DNA from 4 places in the Pantoea sp. ABR1s genome. Region 1 is predicted to be linked to each of the others. Evidence: predicted binding sites of a transcription regulator. Region 1 holds the regulator's gene; each other region holds the start of a gene.

Region 1 (3,136 bases):
TGGTGATCCACTTCCAGGCGCTGGAAGATATCGACCTCCCCTACCTGCTGGCGATGCTGCAGGGCTCGTTTATCTCGCACATCAATACGCTGGTGGTGCCTGGCGGCAAAATGGGTCTGGCGATGGAGTTGATCATGGGTCCGCTGGTGAAGCGGCTGATGGAAGGCAAACGAATAGAGTAAGAGGCCAAAAGAGCCTTTCCAGACTAATGCCAATGCAGGATGAATCTGACAGCAGCGAAAAAGCTTAACACGCAGGGTACCGGGTCAGAAGAGGAAAGCGTCCCGCGCCAGGGACGGCGCGGGCCGAGCGGCCATGGATGGCGGTTTTGCGTCTTTCCGATCTGACCCGGTTCCCAGCGCAGGCACAGTCTGACAGCAGAGCACGACAGATTTTGCCCGCGACCTTAAAAGATCCCTGCTGGTACTAAAGTTCGATCACTTCATAGCTATGGGTAATGTTGACGCCTTTACCCAGCATGATGGCCACAGAGCAATATTTTTCAGCAGAAAGATCAACAGCGCGTGAGACCGCTTTATCCTGGAGGGCTTTGCCACTCACGATAAAATGCAGGTTGATGTGCGTAAAGATTCGCGGCGCCTCTTCACGACGTTCTGAGGTCAGTTTTACTTCACAATCAGCCACATCGTTTCGGCCTTTTTGCAGAATTGATACCACGTCAATCGCGCTGCATCCGCCCGCCGCCATCAGCACCATCTCCATTGGGCTGGGCGCTTTATCACCCGAATTTCCATCCATCAGTATCTGATGGCCGGATGAGGATTCTCCGAGGAATGTCAGCCCTTCTACCCATTTCACTCTTGCCTGCATGATTTTTGCTCCGGAATACGCTGTTTTGTCGCCAGAGTACGCTTTCGCCTGGTAAACAGCAATCCAGAGAAATCCGCCCGTAGCTGAAGCGAGACAACAGAAGACAGTCGGCAAAAGCTGTGCTACAAACAGTGCTGAAAATATTTTTCGTCACCCGATGACGAAGCCGGGAAGGATGATGCGCACTGCGCCTGATGCGGCCCGAATAATTTCCTGAAATGGAAACGCTTGAAGCTTTCACCGCCTGACAGGGAAAACTGCCCCCTGTATTTTGGGCACGATTACAACAGAGGATAATAGCGAATGGTTCTCGGCAAACCGCAAACAGACCCTACACTCGAATGGTTCCTGTCCCATTGCCATATTCACAAGTATCCATCCAAAAGTACGCTGATTCACCAAGGTGAAAAAGCAGAAACGCTTTACTACATCGTGAAAGGTTCCGTTGCGGTTCTGATTAAAGATGAAGAAGGCAAAGAGATGATTCTTTCCTACCTGAATCAGGGCGATTTTATTGGTGAACTTGGCCTGTTCGAAGAAGGCCAGGAGCGCAGCGCCTGGGTACGTGCGAAAAGCGCGTGCGAAGTGGCGGAGATTTCTTACAAGAAATTCCGTCAGCTGATCCAGGTTAACCCTGACATCCTGATGCGACTCTCATCGCAGATGGCGCGTCGCCTGCAGGTGACGTCTGAAAAAGTGGGTAACCTCGCTTTCCTCGACGTAACCGGACGCATTGCACAGACCCTGCTCAACCTGGCGAAGCAGCCAGATGCCATGACGCATCCCGACGGCATGCAAATTAAAATCACTCGTCAGGAAATTGGCCAGATTGTTGGTTGTTCACGTGAAACCGTGGGCCGTATTTTGAAGATGCTGGAAGATCAGAACCTGATCTCCGCACACGGCAAAACCATCGTCGTTTACGGCACCCGCTAATTCCTGTCACCCACGGCGTGATGGCAACATCACGCCGTTATTGTTTGTGTTGGGCCGATGTGGCGTCGAATTATTTACCATCCTGAAGTTAACTACGCCTTGCGGCAAACGCTGGTGCTCTGTCTGCCGGTGGCGCTGGGCTGGTTGGCTGGCGACCTGCAAAAAGGTCTGCTGTTCTCATTAGTGCCCGCCTGCTGCAACATCGCCGGTCTGGATACCCCGCATAAACGCTTCTTCAAACGCCTGATTGTTGGCGGCAGCCTGTTTGCCCTCGGCAGCTTTCTGATGCAGTGGCTCACCCTGCATGCTATTCCGCTGCCGCTGATTCTGTTTGCCATGCCCTTATTGCTCGGCGTTACCGGGGAGATCAGCCCGCTGCATGGTCGTCTGCTGCCCGGCACCCTGATTGCCGCCATCTTTACCCTGAGCCTGATTGGCCGCATGCCAATCTATGTTCCCCCGCTGCTCTATATCGGCGGCACGCTATGGTACGGGCTCTTTAACTGGTTCTGGTTCTGGCTGTGGAAAGAGCAGCCAATGCGCGAAAGCCTGAGCCTGATCTATCGCGAGCTGGCTAACTACTGCGACGCAAAATATACCCTGCTGACGCAGCTGACCGATCCGGAAAAGGCGCTGCCGCCGCTGCTGGCTCGTCAGCAGAAAGTGGTCGATCTGATTAACACCTGTTATCAGCAGATGCATATGCTGTCGGCAAGCCGCGATCACAGCCATAAACGGCTGACGCGCGCCTTTCAGGTGGCGCTGGATCTGCAGGAACATATCTCGGTCAGCCTGCATCGGCCGGAAGAGGTGCAGAAGCTGGTCGAACAGAGCCACGCCGAAGCGGTGATCCGCTGGAATGCCAAAACCATCTCGGCCCGGTTGCGGGTGCTGGCGGATAACATTCTCTATCACCAGCTACCCGATCGCTTTGCGATGGATAAACAGCTCGGCGCGCTGGAGAAAATCGCCCATCAGCATCCCGACAATCCGGTGGGTAACTTCTGCCTTTACCACTTCAACCGCATCGCGCGGGTCCTGCGCACCCAGAAACCCCTTTATCAGCGCGATCTGATGGCTGACCGCCAGCGCCGTCTGCCGCTGTTACCGGCGCTGCGCAGTTATCTCTCGTTTCGCTCATCGGCCCTGCGCACTGCCGGCCGCTTTGCGGTGATGCTGATGCTGGGCAGCGCGCTGGCGCTGTTCTTCAACATCCCCAAACCCTACTGGATCCTGATGACCATCATGTTCGTCAGCCAGAACGGCTACAGCGCTACCCGTGTCCGCATTCAGCACCGGGCGCTGGGCACTTTTGCCGGTCTGGTGATCGCGGCCGCCACGCTGCGCATGGCGGTGCCGGAGTCGCTGG
Region 2 (3,136 bases), 570 kb from region 1:
GCACACAGCCAGCAATCATCACCATGAAGCCGCCGTCCCAGCCGAAGTAATCGACGGTGTAACCGACAATGGCGCTGGCCGCCACCGATCCACCCAGATAGCCGAACAGGCCGGTGAAGCCCGCCGCCGTCCCCGCCGCTTTTTTCGGGGCCAGCTCCAGCGCGTGCAGACCAATCAGCATCACCGGACCGTAGATCAGGAAGCCAATCACAATCATACAGGCCATATCGACGCCAGGATTGCCCGCCGGGTTAAGCCAGTAGATCACGGTCGCGATGGTTACCAGCGTCATAAAGAACACCCCGGTCGCACCGCGATTACCGCGGAACACTTTGTCCGACATCCAGCCGCACAGCAGCGTTCCGGGGATCCCCGCATACTCATACAGGAAGTAAGCCCACGACGATTTATCCAGCGTGAAGTGTTTTACTTCTCTGAGATAGGTCGGCGACCAGTCGAGAATGCCGTAGCGCAGCAGATAAACAAATACGTTGGCCAGCGCGATGTACCACAACAGCTTGTTCGGTAGCACATATTTCATGAAGATCTGTCTGGCCGTCAGCTCCTCTTCGTGGCTGGCATCATAGTCGGGCGGATAGTCGTTTTTGTACTCTTCAATCGGTGGCAGACCACAGGATTGCGGCGTATCGCGCATCAGCGCAAAGGCCAGAATCGCAATGGCGATGGCGCCAAATGCCGGCATATAGAGTGCTGCTTTCCAGTCGTTGAACCATGCCATACCGAGCAGGAACAGCAGAGGCGGAATACCGCCGCCGACATTATGGGCGCAGTTCCAGACCGAAACGATCCTGCCGCGCTCTTTCTGCGACCACCAGTGAACCATGGTACGTCCACAAGGTGGCCAGCCCATGCCCTGGAACCAGCCGCAGATAAACAGCAGCACGAACATCACCATAATGCTGGAGGTGGCCCAGGGAACGAATCCCATGATCAGCATCACTGTCGCAGCCAGAATCAGGCCTGCCGGTAAGAAGACGCGCGGGTTTGAGCGGTCAGAGACCGATCCCATGATGAATTTTGAAAAGCCGTAGGCGATGGATATGCCGGATAAGGCAAAACCGAGATCGCCACGTGAAAAACCCTGCTCTACCAGGTAGGGCATGGCGAGTGCGAAGTTTTTTCTGACCAGATAGTAGGCGGCGTAACCAAAGAAGATCCCGATGAAAATTTGCCAGCGCAGACGACGGTAGAGCGGATCAACGTGATCCTCCGCCACCTGCGGCTGACGTGGTGCAGGTTTAAAAATGCTCAGCATCAGTGAGGCCCTCCAGGGCACATTATGGTTTTTAATTCCCAGCAGGTTGGGGCAGGAAAAGAGCAGAAGAAAATGGACGCAGAATGTTCCATTTCGCGCAAAGAATAGTGTTAGTTGCGCAACGTTACTGTGATGAATGACACATTTGTTACACTTTTATTACATTCTGGAGCGGAAGTGATCATGCGATGGATCATTTCGCGCATTTTATCTGGCTGAAAGATCCTTATGCAGACAGTTATGTCAGGAAGCGAAAGCCCTTTCCGATGGCTATTCTGATCGCCTGGTTTGTAATCAGATGTCAACCAGATTTCACAGCCTGATGGCAGCACATTGTTTACACTGACGGCCTGTTAATTTCGGGGTCGTCACCGTGTTTTTATTGATTATTACCACCATTCTGTGGGCCTTTTCGTTCAGTCTGATTGGCGAATACCTTGCCGGGCAGGTGGACAGCTGGTTCTCTGTACTGATGCGACTGGCGCTGGCTGCGCTGGTATTTTTACCTTTCCTGCGCTGGCGTGGTCATCGCCCTTCAACGCTGTTGCTTTACATGCTGGTCGGGATGCTGCAGCTGGGCGTGATGTATCTGCTGAGTTTCGAAGCCTATCTCTATCTTAGCGTGTCGGAATTCCTGCTGTTTACGGTGATGACGCCGCTTTATGTGACGCTGATTTACGATCTGATCAGCCGTCGTCCACTGCGCATCGGCTATATCTTCAGTGCACTGCTGGCTGTGGCAGGTGCGGCCATTATTCGCTATGACAAAGTCAGCGATCATTTCTGGTTTGGTCTGCTGTTAGTGCAACTGGCAAATATCTGCTTTGCGGCGGGAATGGTGGGCTATAAGCGTCTGCAGGAGACCCGCCCGATGCCGCAGCACACGGCCTTCTCCTGGTTCTATCTGGGTGCAGTGTTGATTGCGGTGATCGCCTGGTGTGCCTGGGGCAATCCACAGAAGTTGCCGACCACCTCATTGCAGTGGGGCATTCTGGTCTGGCTGGGCATTGCGGCTTCCGGTCTCGGCTATTTTATGTGGAATTATGGTGCGACCCAGGTCGATGCCGGCACGCTGGGCATTATGAATAACATGCACGTTCCTGCCGGGCTGCTGGTGAATCTGGCTATCTGGCAGGAGAAACCGCACTGGCCAAGCTTTATTGCGGGCGCGCTGGTGATCCTCGCCTCGTTGTGGGTGCATAAGCGCTGGGTGGTGGGGCGCGGTGACCGATCATAAACAGGGCTGTTGCATGGGTGCGGCCTCCCGGGCTGGCGCGTCCGATCGCGAAGGAATCTCACATCCCTGTGGATCGGCCGGGCCATCCCTGGCCCGGACGCTTCGCTCTTCAGACGCGCCAGCCCTGGAGACTTAACAGCATCATCGCAGTTGAACCAGGGGCTCAGAGCGAATATGAAGGAGGGTATGGAGCGCTGAAACGTAGAGCATTCGCGATGGAGCTGGCGTGTGCGATCGCGAAGGAATCTTCCAGGATGGTTCAGAAATGCTCCCGGCGCTTTTTTCCCCTGCGACGAAGGCTCTACCGATGACCCGCTTTCACTCCCCAGGGCTGGCCTGGTGTTGCTAATTAAAAAGCCATGAAGAAGCTTAAGGGAAGAGGTGGCGCAACTGAGGAGCAAAGCGTCCGAGCCAGGGATGGCGAGGCCGTGCTGCATGGATGCAGGCTTTCTTTGCGATCAGATGCGCCACTTCTGACCACGCAGGTACCCGAAGCGTTCAGCCACAGACGTTAAGCAGGCTTTTCACTCTTAGGACGCTGAATCATCGCCAGCCCTTTCAGGAAGTTACGCAGAATCTGATCGCCGCATTCGCGATAGTTCTTATGATCAGGTTTGCGGAAA
Region 3 (3,136 bases), 860 kb from region 1:
ATGTGACGAACTTCAACACCATCATCGCGGCCTACTTCGATGCGGTACAGCTGCATTTCGCCAACGTCACGACGTTCGCGACGTGGACGATCGCCATCACGGCTTTCGCGGTTTTCACGCGGAGCACGAGAATCGCCACGCGCTTCACGGCTGTCACGACGGCCATCACGCTCGTCACGATCGCGGTATTCGCGACGTGCCGGACGCGGTGCTTCTGGTGGCAGAATCAGAGGACGTTCGCCCTGTGCCATCTTCAGCAGTGCAGCTGCCAGTGTTTCCAGATCCATTTCCTCTTCTGGCTGCATTTTAGCCAGCAGAGCACGGTACTGATCCAGATCGCTGCTTTCCAGCTGCTGCTGAACTTTAGCAGCGAACTTAGCCAGACGACGCTCACCCAGCAGTTCTGCGTTAGGCAGTTCTACCTCAGGAATAGTCAGCTTCATGGTACGTTCGATGTTACGCAGCAGACGGCGTTCGCGGTTCTCAACGAACAGCAGCGCACGGCCAGCACGGCCAGCACGACCGGTACGGCCGATACGGTGAACGTAAGATTCTGAGTCCATCGGGATGTCGTAGTTAACAACCAGGCTGATGCGCTCAACGTCCAGGCCACGGGCCGCAACGTCGGTTGCAATCAGAATGTCGAGACGACCATCTTTCAGGCGCTCAAGCGTCTGCTCACGCAGAGCCTGGTTCATGTCACCGTTCAGCGCGGCGCTGTTATAGCCACTACGTTCCAGCGCTTCTGCCACTTCCATGGTTGCGTTTTTGGTACGCACGAAGATGATGGCAGCATCAAAGTCTTCTGCTTCCAGGAAGCGAACCAGTGCGTCTGTTTTACGACCGTAAGCGGTCCAGTAGCTCTGGCTGATATCAGGACGCGTGGTCAGGCTTGACTGAATACGCACTTCCTGTGGATCTTTCATGAAGCGTTTGGTGATACGACGAATCGCTTCCGGCATGGTTGCAGAGAACAGCGCGGTCTGATGATCGGCTGGAATTTGCGCCATGATAGTTTCAACGTCTTCGATGAAGCCCATGCGCAGCATTTCGTCTGCTTCATCCAGCACCAGGCCACGCAGGTTAGAAAGGTCTAACGTGCCGCGTTTCAGGTGGTCAAGCAGACGGCCAGGCGTACCCACAACAACCTGTGGTCCCTGACGCAGTGCGCGCAGCTGCACGTCATAACGCTGGCCGCCGTAAAGGGCAACCACGTTCAGGCCACGCATGTGTTTAGAGAATTCGGTAACTGCTTCAGCAACCTGTACCGCCAGTTCGCGGGTAGGTGCCAGCACCAGGATTTGTGGCGCTTTAACAGTAGGATCAATGTTATGTAACAGCGGCAGAGAGAACGCCGCGGTTTTACCACTCCCGGTCTGCGCCATGCCTAACACGTCACGGCCCGCCAGCAGGTGAGGAATACACTCAGCCTGGATTGGGGATGGCTTTACGTAGCCCATGCCATTCAGTGATTCAAGGATGTCGGCGTTCAGGCCAAGGTCAGCAAAAGTGGTTTGAATATCAGTCATGTAGTACACGTGCCTCTTAGATTGCGGCGGCCAGTCTACATAACTCGTCGTGAAAACTTTCAGTCATTTTCATCAAAAAGTGTGAACCGGCTCAAATTAAAAGTTTTGACGAACAGAAAAGCCTTCATCCTTTAAGATGATGACTTAACAGGTTTTACAGGCAAATTAAGTTCGTCAGCTATTGCTGGTCAGATTCTGATAAATCGTCTTGTGCCTGGCCGAGTTGCGCCAGTTCCAACAATGCGTATCGGTGTTCAACAAAGTTATTGACGTTGTTGGCCACCGCCAGTTTGAACAACGCTTTCGCGTCGTCCTTCTCCCCCAGACTTAGGTAGTACTTACCTAAATAGAAGTTGGTTTCACTGAGATGTTCAGCGAGCGAGGTGTTATCCGTTGCGTCCGCCTTGAGACTTTCCATCAACGTTTTCTCGTTGATATCTCCAAGGTAGAACTCGACAATATTCCATCCCCATTGATCTCTGACCGCTTTGTCGTGACGCTGTTGAAGCGCGACTTTTGCCTTGTCGACATCCATCTCACGTTCAACGAGATAGAGCCACAAACTGCGGAAAGGATCGTTAGGATCGTCTTGATAAAACGCCAGCAGATCATCTTGCGCTAACTTGTATCGACCGCCGTAATAGAGGGCGATACCACGGTTTAAATGCGCATAGTTGTAAGTTGGATCAAGCTCAAGTACAGAATCAAACGCTTCATAGGCGGCATCAAAGTTGCCCGCCTGCGTTAAATATATGCCTAAGTAGTTAAACACTTCGGGCATATCTGGTCTTATAGACAGCGCTTGCGAAAAATCGTTCCGCGCTAATGCCCGCAGACCTAAACTATCATACAACACTCCGCGCTCATATAACAGCTGTGCGCGTTCATCATCGGTGAGAGCGCGACTGGCAAGAATTTGTTCCATGCGCGCCAGTATCACTTCCTGCTGCAGTGTGGGCTGTAAAGGCACTGCAAGAACTTCGTTCTTACGCCAATTGGAGTTGCTGCATCCTGCCAGCGTCAAAGCTGTCGCAACAAAACACCAGCGCAGAAAAGGCTTCATTTCCCACTCCCGAATACAAACATTGGGATAACCATCCTGTCATCCGCCTGCTGTGCACAAGGATTCCCGCCCTCGCGATGATACAAACGCCCCTCTCTGCCAGGCAGAGAGGGGCAAATCAGCAACGACTTATTCAGCAGCGTCAGGCGTGGTCACCGCGACAGCTTCTTCAGCCTGCGGCTTAGATTCTGTCGCTTCTTTGATGCTCAGACGTACACGGCCCTGGCGATCAACCTCCATCACCTTAACCGGTACTTCCTGACCCATCTGCAGATAGTCAGTCACTTTCTCAACGCGCTTATCAGCGATTTGTGAAATGTGAACCAGACCTTCTTTACCGCCGCCGATTGCAACAAAGGCGCCGAAGTCAACGATACGGGTCACTTTACCACTGTAAACGCGGCCCACTTCGATCTCTGCGGTAATCTCTTCGATACGACGAATCGCTTCTTTCGCTTTCAGACCATCGGTCGCAGCGATTTTCACGGTGCCGTCATCTTCAATTTCAATCGTTGTGCCGGTCTCTTCGGTCAGTGCACGAATC
Region 4 (3,136 bases), 470 kb from region 1:
CCATCATTCCGGCCTTTGCGCGGGATCAGCAGGGCCAGCCGCTGATGGCATTTGGCGTGATGGGCGGCCCGATGCAGGCGCAGGGGCACCTCCAGCTGGCGCTGCGCATTATGCTGCACCAGCAGAATCCGCAGGCCGCGATTGATGCGCCGCGCTGGCGCGTGGTGCAGGGACGCGAGGTGGTATTTGAATCAACCCTCGATCGCAATACCCTGAGCACACTGCGCCGCATGGGTCACAACGTGGTACTGGAAGATCCCCTGAGTAATTACAATTTTGGTGGCGCGCAGGCGATAGTGCGCGATCCGCAGGGCTTTTACATTGCGGCCAGTGAGAGTCGCAAAGATGGTCAGGCGGTGGTGTTTTAAGGTCGCGGCAGTGAGTGTCAGGCTGCTCAACCCCTCCTTCATCTCTGCGCGCTCAAGCCTGCAATGGCAGGGAACGCAGCACGCCCTGAGGCGCAGGCGGTCCCATTCTGTAACCGGCGTTTCAGAAAGCATCTGTTTCACAGGTGGTTTCACGTTGTGCCGTGGCTCGGGTTTGTTCTATTCTTTAGGCCATTCCTACCTGGACATCTGACAGTATCACCGACAGGAGTTGACCCTATGGCTTCAGGACTTACACGCCTTATGGCACGCGGCGGCATTATGCTCGCTGGCGCGCTGATCGTGCTGCAACTCACCGCATGCGGTGATAAAGAAGGCGAGCAGCGCAAAGCATTTATCGATTTTCTCCAGAACACTGTGATGCGCAGCGGCGAGCATCTGCCCAGCCTCAGCGAAAACCAGAAGCAGAGCTTTGGCAACTTCGCCAGCGATTACGCCATTATGTATGGCTTCTCGCAGCAGGCGAACAAAGCGGTTGAACAGGGTATGCGTCCGGTGGTGGATGAGCTTTCTGCTATTCGCGTTCCGCAGGATTATCTCAGCCGTCGTGATTCCCTGCGTCAGGCGACCAGCGCACTGGTGATCGTCACCCAGCAGATTGAAAGCGCCAAAATGCAGGCGGATAGCAGCAAGGCGACCCTGAAGCAGCCGGATGACCTGAAAAAAGTCTACGACACCGCCTATAACAAAGTGGTGACGGTGCCCGCCAATCAGCTGATTCCTCTGCTGCCAAAACTCCAGGCGCTGAGCCAGGGTGCAGTGCAGACCGGCGATTTCCTGCAAACGCAGGGAACCCGTGTCAGCTTCAATGATGGCGGCGTACAGTTCCCGACTCAGGATCAGGCTTCGCAATATAACGCGCTGATGAGCACTTTATCCGCCAATTCGCAGGCGCTTCCTCAGGCACAGGCTGCCGTCCAGGGTGGTCTGCAGTAAACCCGCTTTACGGGCAGGCGCTAATCGTCTGCCCGTCCCACTCTCTTTTCTCCTCCCACCCAATCACCCGCTGAATGAAGTGTGATCTGGCGCATTTTCAACCAAAAATAGTTTGTGATCTAAGTCACATATATATAACAAATCAACGTCAAACAAGTGTGATTCACCTCACAGATAACCGGCCACCCCGTCTAAAAATCAGCCAACTGAGCCTGAGCTACGCCTTAAAGTGTGATCAAAATCACGCTAATCACCCCTGCCACCACCCTTAATCAGTGATGTAGATCACACTTACCCCGCACGCTACGCAGCGTCAAATTCGCGTGATAGAGTCCGCGTGCATACAGTAATACCACCGGCTTTGGGTCGGGGTGGCTAAACAAAAACAAGCGCGCTCTCCTATTGCAGCGCGTCTCAATAAGGGGTGGGTTTATGTCCTCATCAGTGAAGGTCAAAGTACAAAGCTTTGGTCGCTTTCTGAGTAATATGGTGATGCCAAACATCGGGGCGTTTATCGCCTGGGGTATCATCACCGCACTGTTTATTCCAACTGGCTGGATCCCTAACGAAACGCTGGCCAAACTGGTTGGCCCGATGATCACCTACCTGCTGCCACTGCTGATCGGTTTCACCGGTGGGCGTCTGGTGGGCGGCGATCGCGGCGGCGTGGTCGGTGCCATTACCACCATGGGTGTGATTGTCGGTGCGGATATGCCGATGTTCCTCGGTGCGATGATTGCCGGTCCGCTGGGCGGCTGGGCAATCAAGTCGTTTGACCGGGCGATTGACGGCAAAATCAAAAGCGGCTTCGAGATGCTGGTCAACAACTTCTCGGCCGGTATTATCGGGATGATACTGGCACTGCTGGCGTTCCTGGCGATCGGTCCGCTGGTAGAAGGTCTGTCACACATTCTTGCCGCGGGCGTGAATCTGATGGTGCAGAACAACCTGCTGCCACTGACTTCGATCTTCGTCGAACCCGCGAAAATTCTGTTCCTGAACAACGCCATTAACCACGGTATCTTCTCGCCGCTCGGTATCCAGCAGGCTAGTGAAGCCGGCAAATCCATTTTCTTCCTGATCGAAGCCAACCCGGGTCCGGGTATGGGCGTGCTGATGGCCTATATGTTCTTTGGTCGTGGCAGTGCTAAACAGTCTGCGGGCGGTGCGGCAATCATCCACTTCCTTGGCGGCATCCATGAGATCTACTTCCCGTATGTGCTGATGGCTCCTCGTCTGCTGCTGGCAGTTATCCTTGGCGGTATGACCGGCGTCTTCACGCTGACGGTGCTGAACGGTGGCCTGGTCTCTCCTGCCTCACCGGGTTCAATCCTGGCGGTGCTGGCAATGACGCCAAAAGGGGCCTACTTCGCGAACATCGCTGCTATCGCTGCCGCCTTCGCCGTCTCCTTCGTGGTGTCCGCTATCCTGCTGAAAACCAGCAAAGTCAAAGAAGATGACGATATCGAAGCCGCGACCCAGCGCATGCATGAGATGAAAGCGCAGTCTAAAGGCCAGAGCGGCGCGGGTGCCCCAGTCGCCAGCGATGCCATGAGCGTTGAACTGCATCACGTGCGTAAAATCATCGTCGCCTGTGATGCCGGTATGGGTTCCAGCGCGATGGGTGCAGGCGTACTGCGTAAGAAAGTGCAGGACGCCGGGCTGAGCAATGTGTCGGTGACCAATACCGCGATCAACGCCCTGCCGGGTGATGTCGATCTGGTGATTACCCATCGTGATCTGACTGAACGCGCCATCCGCCAGGCTCCGCATGCGCAGCATATCTCGCTTAACAACTTCCTCGACAGCGCGCT

The links. The regulator CRP, encoded in region 1, controls carbon source genes, mostly activating them, when cyclic AMP is high. The targets are predictions, from matches to a motif close to ATGTGANNNNNNTCACAT.
Region 2: glpT (glycerol-3-phosphate transporter) is a predicted target of CRP. The motif match lies at 1,404-1,421, and genes of this name have one in related genera.
Region 3: yrbN (protein YrbN) is a predicted target of CRP. The motif match lies at 1,609-1,626, and genes of this name have one in related genera.
Region 4: ACXKZD_RS18840 (PTS mannitol transporter subunit IICBA) is a predicted target of CRP. The motif match lies at 1,596-1,613, and genes of this name have one in related genera.

Annotation. Positions count from the first base shown of each region.
Region 1 covers NZ_CM173823.1:424,079-427,214, reverse strand. Annotated here, with positions in the region: gene ACXKZD_RS01975 (phosphoribulokinase) at 1-182, shown strand, start outside; gene ACXKZD_RS01970 (OsmC family protein) at 427-831, opposite strand; gene crp (cAMP-activated global transcriptional regulator CRP) at 1,135-1,767, shown strand; gene ACXKZD_RS01960 (YccS/YhfK family putative transporter) at 1,825-3,136, shown strand, end outside.
Region 2 covers NZ_CM173823.1:3,917,543-3,920,678, reverse strand. Annotated here, with positions in the region: gene glpT (glycerol-3-phosphate transporter) at 1-1,276, opposite strand, end outside; gene ACXKZD_RS18430 (carboxylate/amino acid/amine transporter) at 1,650-2,513, shown strand; gene ACXKZD_RS18425 (YehS family protein) at 3,025-3,136, opposite strand, start outside.
Region 3 covers NZ_CM173823.1:3,624,497-3,627,632, forward strand. Annotated here, with positions in the region: gene ACXKZD_RS17080 (DEAD/DEAH family ATP-dependent RNA helicase) at 1-1,529, opposite strand, end outside; gene yrbN (protein YrbN) at 1,546-1,602, opposite strand; gene nlpI (lipoprotein NlpI) at 1,708-2,592, opposite strand; gene pnp (polyribonucleotide nucleotidyltransferase) at 2,722-3,136, opposite strand, start outside.
Region 4 covers NZ_CM173823.1:4,015,496-4,018,631, forward strand. Annotated here, with positions in the region: gene ACXKZD_RS18830 (gamma-glutamyltransferase family protein) at 1-368, shown strand, start outside; gene ACXKZD_RS18835 (DUF3053 domain-containing protein) at 606-1,322, shown strand; gene ACXKZD_RS18840 (PTS mannitol transporter subunit IICBA) at 1,755-3,136, shown strand, end outside.